DNA from 3 places in the Moellerella wisconsensis genome. Region 3 is predicted to be linked to each of the others. Evidence: predicted binding sites of a transcription regulator. Region 3 holds the regulator's gene; each other region holds the start of a gene.
The links. Region 3 encodes ArgR, which controls arginine synthesis, uptake and breakdown. Its sites were predicted from a motif close to ANTGAATAAAAATACANT; they were not measured.

Region 1 (3,292 bases), 910 kb from region 3:
TGGTAGCTCGTCGGGCTCATAACCCGAAGGTCGTTGGTTCAAATCCAGCTCCCGCAACCAATTTCGTAAGTCATTTTTCCCTTCTTAATATATTTTCAATTAGAATAATTCCAAATAATTCCCTCAAAAAATACAGTTTCCTGCTTATTCTAATAATATTCTTCACAAATCGATAAGAACACACTAACTATTAATCATGTAATAATTATAATACAAAAAGTTACATGGAATTTCCCATCGCGTGATAGCAATTCAATATATAAATTAAACGATAAGATTACCATCCATGGCAAAATAGCATAATCTAATGTTATTTAAGCTTATTGTCACCACTGATTTAGGTACTAAGCTTCAACTAGCGACGGCGTGCGACATCGCCTCCATTACGAAAATAAGCTTTTATTCCTTGGAAAATTGATTCGGCCATCTGTTGCTGAAATTTTGCCGTTTTTAATTTTCGCTCTTCTTCTAAATTACTGATAAATGCAGTTTCAACTAAAATAGAGGGAATATCCGGTGCTTTTAATACCGCGAAACCAGCTTGATCCACTTTATTTTTATGCAATTTATTGACGCTTTTCATGCGTTTAAGTACTTCATCGCCGAATTTAAGACTATCGTTAATTGTTGCCGTTTGCAGTAAATCAAACATCGTATGATCTAAATATTTATCGCCACTTTTGCTCACACCACCAATTAAATCGGCCTCATTCTGAGTTTGAGCCAAGAAACGCGCAGTATTACTGGTCGCTCCTTTAGTCGATAACGCAAACACCGACGAACCACGCGCAGAGCGGTTAGTAAAAGCATCGGCGTGAATAGAGACAAATAAATCTGCCTGCATTTTTCGTGCTTTAGCCACCCTGACCGTTAATGGAATAAAGACATCTTCGTTGCGAGTCATATAAGCGCGCATTGAAGGATCGTTATCAATCAATTTTTTCAAGCGACGAGCAATCTGTAAAACCACATCTTTTTCACGAGTTTTATATTTGCCGATCGCCCCAGGATCTTCACCACCATGCCCAGGATCAATCATAATAATAATCGGTCTATCGGTTCCTGCTTTACCCGGTTTTTTCGATTCGATTGGCAAGTTTTCTTCTAAATCGCCTTTATTATAATCCTCAAGTAATGCCAATAATGGATCGTCAGTGGTACTCACCCCCTGCCCCGGATAAAAATCCATAACTAAGCGATTTTTAAATTCAGATACCGGTGCAATAGTAAACATTTGCGGCTTAACTTTACTTTTTACTTCAAAAACTAAGCGCACCGTTTTTGGATCAAATTGCCCCACGCGCACCAATTTTAGAAAGGGATCGCGAGTTTGAATTTGGCTCGTCATCTGCTTAAGAACATTATTCAATTGTACGCCTTCCAAATCCACAACAATGCGATCAGGATTTTCTAAGGCAAACTGACGGTATTTCAGCGGGACATTCGATTCCAGTGTCACTCGAGTATAACTTGAAGCCGGCCATATACGTACCGCAACAATATTGGCAGCAGCCGCTAAACCGAAAGGGCTAATACTCAGCAACATAACCGCTGCTGCACCTTGTAACAGGCGACGCCTTGACGGATTGTGATCTTGGTGACTCATCAAATAATTCCAAACCTAGAACGGATGAAAAGGGGAAATTTATAATTAATAAGGCCAATTATAGTGACCAGACTGCGAACTTTAACCAATCATTAGCATACTGTCATTAAGAATACACAATAAAATCTAGAGATGTGTAAAGACCTATCAGAGTTGTGTTACAAAACTTATCGGATCTTTTGCTTGATATTTGCCCTTAAAAAGAATAAAAATACATTAATTACGAATAAAAATTCACTTTGAGAGGGTGTTTATGAAAGAGCGTAGCACCGAACTGGTTGATGGATTCCGCCATTCGGTTCCCTATATAAACGCACATCGTGGTAAAACATTTATCATTATGTTAGGTGGTGAAGCCATTGCCCATGAAAACTTTGCTAATATTGTCAATGATATCGGCCTACTTCATAGCCTTGGAATACGGATTGTTGTCGTTTATGGCGCTCGACCTCAAATTGAAGGTATTCTCACAGAGAATAACTATAAAACCACTTACCATAAAAATACCCGGGTCACGGATGCTAAAACGCTTGAATATGTGAAACAAGCTTCAGGTGCACTACAATTAGATATCACAGCTCGCTTATCAATGAGCCTCAATAATACTCCATTACAAGGCGCACATATTAATGTGGTCAGTGGTAATTTTGTTATTGCCCAACCTTTAGGTATTGATGACGGCATTGATTATTATCATAGTGGACGGATCCGCCGAATTGATGAAGATGCGATTAATCGTCAACTAGATAATGGCTCTATCGTACTCATTGGCCCAGTTGCGGTATCCGTAACCGGTGAAAGCTTTAATTTAACGTCCGAAGAAGTTGCCACCCAACTGGCGATTAAAATGAAGGCTGAAAAACTGATTGGCTTCTGTTCCACACAAGGAGTTATGGGCAAATACGGTAATATTCTATCCGAATTACTACCGAACGAAGCCGAAGATCTGATTCAGCAATTAGAGTCTCAAGGCGATTATTATTCAGGGACTGTACGTTTTCTGCGGGGTGCGGCTAAAGCCTGTCGTCGTGGCGTACGCCGTAGCCATCTACTAAGTTACCAAGAAGATGGCTCTTTAATTCAAGAATTATTTTCTCGCGATGGTATCGGTACACAGATTGTGATGGAAAGTGCAGAGCAAATCCGCCGAGCCAATATTAATGATATCGGGGGAATTTTAGAGCTGATTCGTCCACTGGAACAACAAGGTATATTGGTTAGGCGCTCTCGCGAGCAGCTAGAAATGGAAATAGATAAGTTTACTATTATTGAGCGAGATAACTTAGCAATCGCTTGTGCGGCACTTTATCCTTATCCTGAAGAAGGATTGGGTGAAATGGCCTGCGTAGCAGTTCATCCCGATTATCGCAGTTCCAGCCGAGGAGAAGTCTTGTTAAATCGCATCTCCTCACATGCCAAGCAAATAGGATTAGAAAAGCTCTTTGTGTTAACTACTCGCAGTATTCATTGGTTTCAAGAACGTGGATTTAAACCCGCAGAAATAGAAATGTTGCCATTAAAAAAACAAGAACTGTATAACTATCAACGCCGTTCTAAAATTTTAATATTAGATTTACAACCAACAGAATAATTAATCGTAAGCACATATCTACTTTATCCAGCTATAAAAGCGCTATTTTCTCCATTGAATTAGCGCTTTTTTATTGGTTATTAATGTTAGTCCTA
Region 2 (3,292 bases), 170 kb from region 3:
CATTAACATTCATTAATTGACCTTCAGGCGTGATCCCGATAGAACTGATAATCGGTAAATAATCCGCAGCTAATAATAAATTAAGTAGTTTAGGATCACCGGGATGCGCATGACCAACATGCCCTAACTCATCATTCAATTGATTTACAACTGCACTTTGCCCATCACCTAAAGATAGACCTACTGCGTGCAATTGGTATTTAGTCGCCCATGCCAATAAGGTTTTATTCGCAGTTCCAGCCAGAGCCCCGGTAATAATGTCAATCTGATCTGCTGGCGTAACGCGTAACCCCTGCTTTTTAATCACTGGCAATTGCAGTTTTTGCATTAATTCATCGACTAGACAACCACCACCATGAACGATAACTAGCGGCCGTTGATGCGATTGACGATAGGTTTGTAAGGCCGTAAATAATCTTTCCAGCGCTTCTTCGCTGTCCAGTAAAACACCACCTAATTTGATAACTAATGGTTCCATGGCACTGATCCTTAATCTGACTAATAACGCTTCTGGCAAAGGGGTTAATTAAAGTAATGACTGTGTTTCATTAAAGCCAAAACGAATATTCATACACTGAACAGCCTGTGCGGCCGCACCTTTCAATAAGTTGTCTTCTGTGCCTACAATAATCAGATAATCACCATTCAAGACAAAACCAATATCGCAAAAAGGCAATCCAACCACAGATTTCAACGCGGGAACTCCCTGCTCGTATAACCGCACTAAGGGCTTGTTGTGATAAGCCGACTGATATGCGGCTTTAATCTGCTCAGCAGAAACCCCCGACTTAACTTTGCAAGTAATCGTTGCCAGAATACCCCGCGCAAAATTGCCTAAATGTGGCGTGAAGATAACATCAGTGCCAAGATGAGCCGCAATCTCCGGCTGATGGCGATGAGTAAAAATTCCGTACGGCTGTAAGCTAACTTCGCAAAAGCTATTAGTCATTGAAGCTTTACGTCCCGCACCAGAAACTCCGCTCGTCGCATTAATCACAGGCGGCATACTGTTATCTAATAATTTCTCAACCAATAAAGGCTTTAACGCCAATTGAGAAACCGTTGGATAGCAACCTGGTACCGCGATTAATTGAGCCTGTTTAATTTTGTCTGCCTGCCATTCGGCTAGTCCATAAACTGCATTCATTAACCAATGGTTGTTTTTATGTTCGAATCCGTAGTATTTTGGATAAAAATTAGCATCTTGAACACGATAAGCACCTGAGAGATCAAAAACTACACAGCCTGCGGCTAAAAATTGGGGGGCAATATCATGGCTCACCTCATGTGCTGTCGCCAAAAAGACGATATCGATACCTTTTGCAGACTCACTGACATCAGTCAATGGCTGTAAAGACATGTCGATAACGCCTTTATACTGCGGATAGAGATCTGACAGCGACTTACCTGCATCAGTACTTTGTGCTGAGACCATTAACCCCTGTAGTTTTATCTCAGGGTGACGTTGCAGATATGCAGCTAATTCTGCTCCGGTATAACCACTGGCACCAATAATCAGAGTGTTCAACATAAGCTTTCTTTACCTTGTACTCAGTACCCAAACCGTTTAATGTGTATTTTTATTCAAATAAAGTGCATGAATATTGATACTATTAAGGATAAAGGCTGTCAACAGTGAATATTAAATTACCTGCATTTATTGAGCTTTATCGTCAATTAATTGCCACTCCGTCAATTAGTGCTACTGACGCTAAACTCGATCAAAGTAATAAAGTCTTAGTCGAACTGCTGGGATCATGGCTCAAAGATCTCGGTTTTAACGTCAATATCCAACCAGTTCCCGACACTCGAGATAAATACAATCTATTAGCCTCAATAGGAGAAGGTTCAAGAGGTTTACTGCTATGTGGCCATACTGATACCGTTCCTTTTGATGATGGACGCTGGAGCAAAGATCCCTTTACCCTGACCGAACAGAATGGCAAGTTATATGGATTAGGTACGGCGGATATGAAAGGCTTTTTTGCCTTTATTATTGATGCACTCAGAGATATAGATATACAGAAATTACAAAGCCCACTGTATATTCTCGCAACCGCTGACGAAGAAACGTCCATGGCCGGAGCGCGCTATTTTGCGGCAAATACCACATTACGCCCGGACTTCGCGATTATTGGCGAACCTACATCGTTACAACCCATTCGCGCGCACAAAGGACATCTGTCTAATGCAATCCGAATTACTGGACAATCTGGACACTCCAGCGATCCCGCTCGGGGAGTCAATGCGATTGAATTAATGCATGAATCTATCAGTCACTTAATGACCCTACGTAATACACTGAAAGAACGTTATAACAATCCTGCGTTTGTTATTCCTTACCCGACCATGAATTTTGGTCACATTAATGGCGGCGATGCGGCAAATCGGATTTGTGGCTGTTGTGAACTACATATGGATATTCGACCGTTGCCGGGATTAACCTTGCAGGATATTGACGAGTTATTAAATGAAGCTCTTGAGCCCGTGAAACAGCGCTGGCCAGGTCGATTAGAAATTGAAGCTATGCATCCACCTATTCCAGGGTATGAGTGCCCAACAGACCATAAAAAAGTCGCAGTGATTGAAACACTGCTAGGGCAAAAAGCCGATAGCGTCAATTACTGTACTGAAGCGCCATTTATTCAACAATTATGCCCGACATTAGTTCTTGGTCCCGGTTCTATTGAGCAAGCTCATCAGCCCGATGAATTTATCGATATGAAATTTATCGAGCCAACTCGTCAATTAATGACCCAGCTAATCGAACATTTTTGCCTGACAGAATCCGCGTAAATGCTACATCTTGTGAGGTCAGCTCTGTATTGGCTGGCCTCATCCCTGTATTTCCCTATCCTCTGCACTTATTCTTTGCTCTTATCATCTATCTTGTGTGTATCTTAACGTCTATTGGCTAGATGAATTTTTTTCTTGTTGGTATTGAAAAAGTCTCAGCGCGTTATTTGCGTTAAGTATTGACTCAAAAATAATATCAGGTAATCTCTATCTAGACGTCTAAACGTATAGGCGTTTACACGGACAAACATAAATGAACAAACAGCCTCATGATAAGAGAAGCAAAAATATCAATACGAACTCTAAATAATTTGAATTGTAAGCAAAAAATAAATCACTAAGCCTACAACTTGAAATATGACGGGTGATGAAATGCCATAAAGATACAGAGGATACAGGGTATGAGTTTTTTTCACGCAAATCAGCGAGAAGCGCTGAACCAAAGTCTGGCAGAGCTTGATGGCCAAATTAATGTTTCCTTTGAATTTTTCCCACC
Region 3 (3,292 bases):
GCACAAATTGGCGACAGCCCATTTTTTGTTATTGAAGCTGATGAATATGATTGTGCATTTTTTGATAAGCGTTCTAAGTTTGTACATTACAGCCCACGGACATTGATACTCAATAATTTAGAGTTTGATCATGCTGATATTTTTGAGAATTTAGAAGCTATTCAAAAACAATTCCATCATTTAGTGCGTATCGTGCCAGGTAATGGTCGAATTATCATGCCTGATAACGACAATAATTTAAAACAGACGATTGGCATGGGGTGCTGGAGTGAACAAATTTTAGTTGGTGAGCATGGCGAATGGCAGGCCAAAAAACTAAATCATTCTGGCAGTAAATATGAAATTATCTATCAAAATGAAAAAGCTGGCGAAGTTGAGTGGGGATTAGTCGGCACTCATAATATGCATAACGGGCTAATGGCTATTGCTGCCGCTCATCATGTGGGCGTACCGCCGAAGGAAGCTTGTCAGGCGCTAAATACCTTTATTAATGCCCGCCGTCGTTTAGAATTGCGTGGGGTGGAATATAATGTCAGCGTTTATGATGACTTTGCCCATCATCCAACCGCTATTTTGGCGACATTAGAAGCATTAAGGAGCAAAGTTGGCGGTACTTCTCGTATTATTGCAGTACTAGAGCCTCGTTCTAACACCATGAAAATGGGCGTCAGTAAGAATGAAATTGCGCCAGCATTAGGGCGTGCGGATGAAGTCTTTTTGTTCCAACCGACCAATATTCCATGGTTAGTCACTGAAATTGCAGAGAAGTGCGTTCAGTCAGCCCGGTGGAGCTCAGATATTGATGCATTGGTGAATATGATTGTTGAAACGGCGCAGCCGGGAGATCATATTTTGGTAATGAGCAATGGCGGTTTTAGCGGCATTCATGACAAACTGTTGGTCAGCTTACAGCAGAAAGAACAGAGAATCGCCCAGCAAAAAGCAGATAAAAATTATTAATCTTATCGCGCTATAAAACCGATAACCAACCTAGCAGTATCGCGCCAATGGCGCGATACTTTTATGGTCACTAGTTTTACTGAGTCAGACTCAGCTGGTGGCTATAGCTCTTGTTCAAACAAATTAAGAATAGCTTCGTAGAGTTGCTCGGTTGTAAAGCCGTTTGCTGGGGTAGAAAAAATGGTGTCATCGCCAGCAATACTGCCTAAAATCCCTTCAGCTTTTCCTAAGGAATCCAGAAGGCGGGCGATTAATTGAGCCGCCCCCGGACTGGTTCTGATAACTACGACGGAATGATTAAAATCAATATCCAACACGAGGTTTTTCAGAGGACTGGTCGCTGTAGGCACACCCATTTCGGCGGGCAGACAATAAACCATCTCCATTTTTGCATTTCGTGTGCGTACCGCACCGAATTTAGTCAGCATTCTGGAGATTTTTGATTGATTAATATTTTCGAAACCCTGTTCTTGGAGTGCAGTTACAATTTCACCTTGTGAACTGAATTTTTCTTCCTTTAACAGCGCTTTGAAAGCCTTAACTAAATCTTCTTGTTTAGAAGGAGTGCGCATAATTCACCTTTCCTGGGACAATGAATCGAGTGGTATTATCGGTAAATGTGAATTTTTATGCAACAAAATTGCACAGATAAGAGTTAAAAACTTATTGTTTTTATTCAGTATGTTATTTTTAGTGAACACACTGAATAAGTTATCTGAATAACTGATTTTATCAGCTGTAATGAAAATGTTAATTAAATACTGGTCTTTATCCTGAAAATTGTAATGGTTTATATAGAGTTGATAAATATCTATAACAAAAACTATTTGTTAAAAAAGTGTCCGTTATCTCATTAACAGATAAGGATTTTGTATAAAATAGCATAATTCAATTCACAGATTGTTTGGGTTAGTAAGGCTTTAGATCTGTTAACAAATTGTTTTTTATACGTAATGCAGTAAGTATATAACCAGATGAATTCAAATACTTTTAAGCGAAAATAAAGGAGTTTCAGAATGAAAGTTGCCGTTCTAGGTGCAGCAGGTGGTATCGGTCAAGCACTCGCCCTTCTGTTAAAAAACCAGCTTCCAGCGGGTTCAGAACTCTCTCTATATGACATTGCTCCGGTAACTCCAGGCGTTGCTGCCGATTTGAGCCATATCCCAACTGACGTTAAAGTGATCGGTTTCTCCGGTGAAGATGCAACTCCTGCATTACACGGTGCCGATGTGGTGCTCATTTCTGCGGGCGTTGCACGTAAACCGGGTATGGATCGTGCGGATTTATTTAATGTTAATGCTGGTATTGTGCGTAACTTGGTACAACAAATAGCCACTACTTGCCCAAAAGCATTAATTGGTATTATTACTAACCCAGTAAATACCACGGTTGCTATCGCCGCTGAAGTATTGAAAAAAGCGGGTGTATACGATAAAAATCGTCTGTTTGGTGTAACGACACTTGATATTATTCGTTCAAATACATTTATTGCTGAACTGAAAGGTAAAAATCCACAGACCACAGAAGTACCAGTGATTGGTGGCCATTCTGGGGTGACTATTCTGCCTCTGCTGTCTCAGGTTCCGGGAGTAAGTTTTACTGACGATGAAGTCATTGCATTAACTAAACGCATTCAAAATGCAGGAACTGAAGTTGTAGAAGCTAAAGCCGGTGGTGGTTCAGCGACGCTTTCTATGGGACAAGCCGCAGCGCGTTTTGGTTTATCTCTGATCCGTGGCTTACAAGGTGAAAGCAATGTTATTGAATGTACTTACACCGAAGGTGACGGCCAACATGCCCGTTTCTTTGCTCAACCTGTACGTTTAGGTAAAAATGGTGTTGAGGAACGCTTACCTATCGGTGAATTAAGCACCTTTGAACAAAATGCTCTCAACAACATGCTTGATGTTTTGAAAGCAGATATTGAGCTGGGTGAAAAATTTATTAATGGTTAATTACCACCGATAAATTTATGTTTATCTTTCGTTCGCTAGCTAGCCGCTGATCATATTGAGTGATCAGCGGTTTTTTTATGGTGTAACTTTCAATTTGCGGTTGGTAACTTATCTCTAATTTTTCGTTCTAATAATTCTCCATTAACTGGATCAAAGTAACGGCTCGGCCAAATTTCAGAAGGATGAATATTTAAAAAATTAGCAATAATCCATTCTCCTTTTGGCCATGGGCGCGATAGCGCATTGGCGAGAGTTGATGAACTTAATCCAGCTTGCCGCGAAATTGCCGCAAGTGTAGTTCCTCTTTTTCTTAGTGAGGCAATAATATCTGCTGGATGCCAATCAGTTTTTTTTAAATCCATTCTTTTTCGTCCTTT

Region 1: argA (amino-acid N-acetyltransferase) is a predicted target of ArgR. The motif match lies at 1,807-1,824, and genes of this name have one in related genera.
Region 2: argC (N-acetyl-gamma-glutamyl-phosphate reductase) is a predicted target of ArgR. The motif match lies at 1,572-1,589, and genes of this name have one in related genera.

What each region holds. Positions count from the first base shown of each region.
Region 1 covers NZ_CP093242.1:627,796-631,087, reverse strand. Annotated here, with positions in the region: tRNA gene MNY66_RS02630 (tRNA-Met) at 1-60, shown strand, start outside; gene amiC (N-acetylmuramoyl-L-alanine amidase AmiC) at 356-1,606, opposite strand; gene argA (amino-acid N-acetyltransferase) at 1,860-3,197, shown strand; gene MNY66_RS02615 (hypothetical protein) at 3,290-3,292, opposite strand, start outside.
Region 2 covers NZ_CP093242.1:3,475,408-3,478,699, forward strand. Annotated here, with positions in the region: gene argB (acetylglutamate kinase) at 1-478, opposite strand, end outside; gene argC (N-acetyl-gamma-glutamyl-phosphate reductase) at 527-1,531, opposite strand; gene argE (acetylornithine deacetylase) at 1,636-2,796, shown strand; gene metF (methylenetetrahydrofolate reductase) at 3,198-3,292, shown strand, end outside.
Region 3 covers NZ_CP093242.1:3,305,338-3,308,629, reverse strand. Annotated here, with positions in the region: gene mpl (UDP-N-acetylmuramate:L-alanyl-gamma-D-glutamyl-meso-diaminopimelate ligase) at 1-960, shown strand, start outside; gene argR (transcriptional regulator ArgR) at 1,062-1,532, opposite strand; gene mdh (malate dehydrogenase) at 1,977-2,915, shown strand; gene MNY66_RS14425 (helix-turn-helix domain-containing protein) at 3,005-3,277, opposite strand.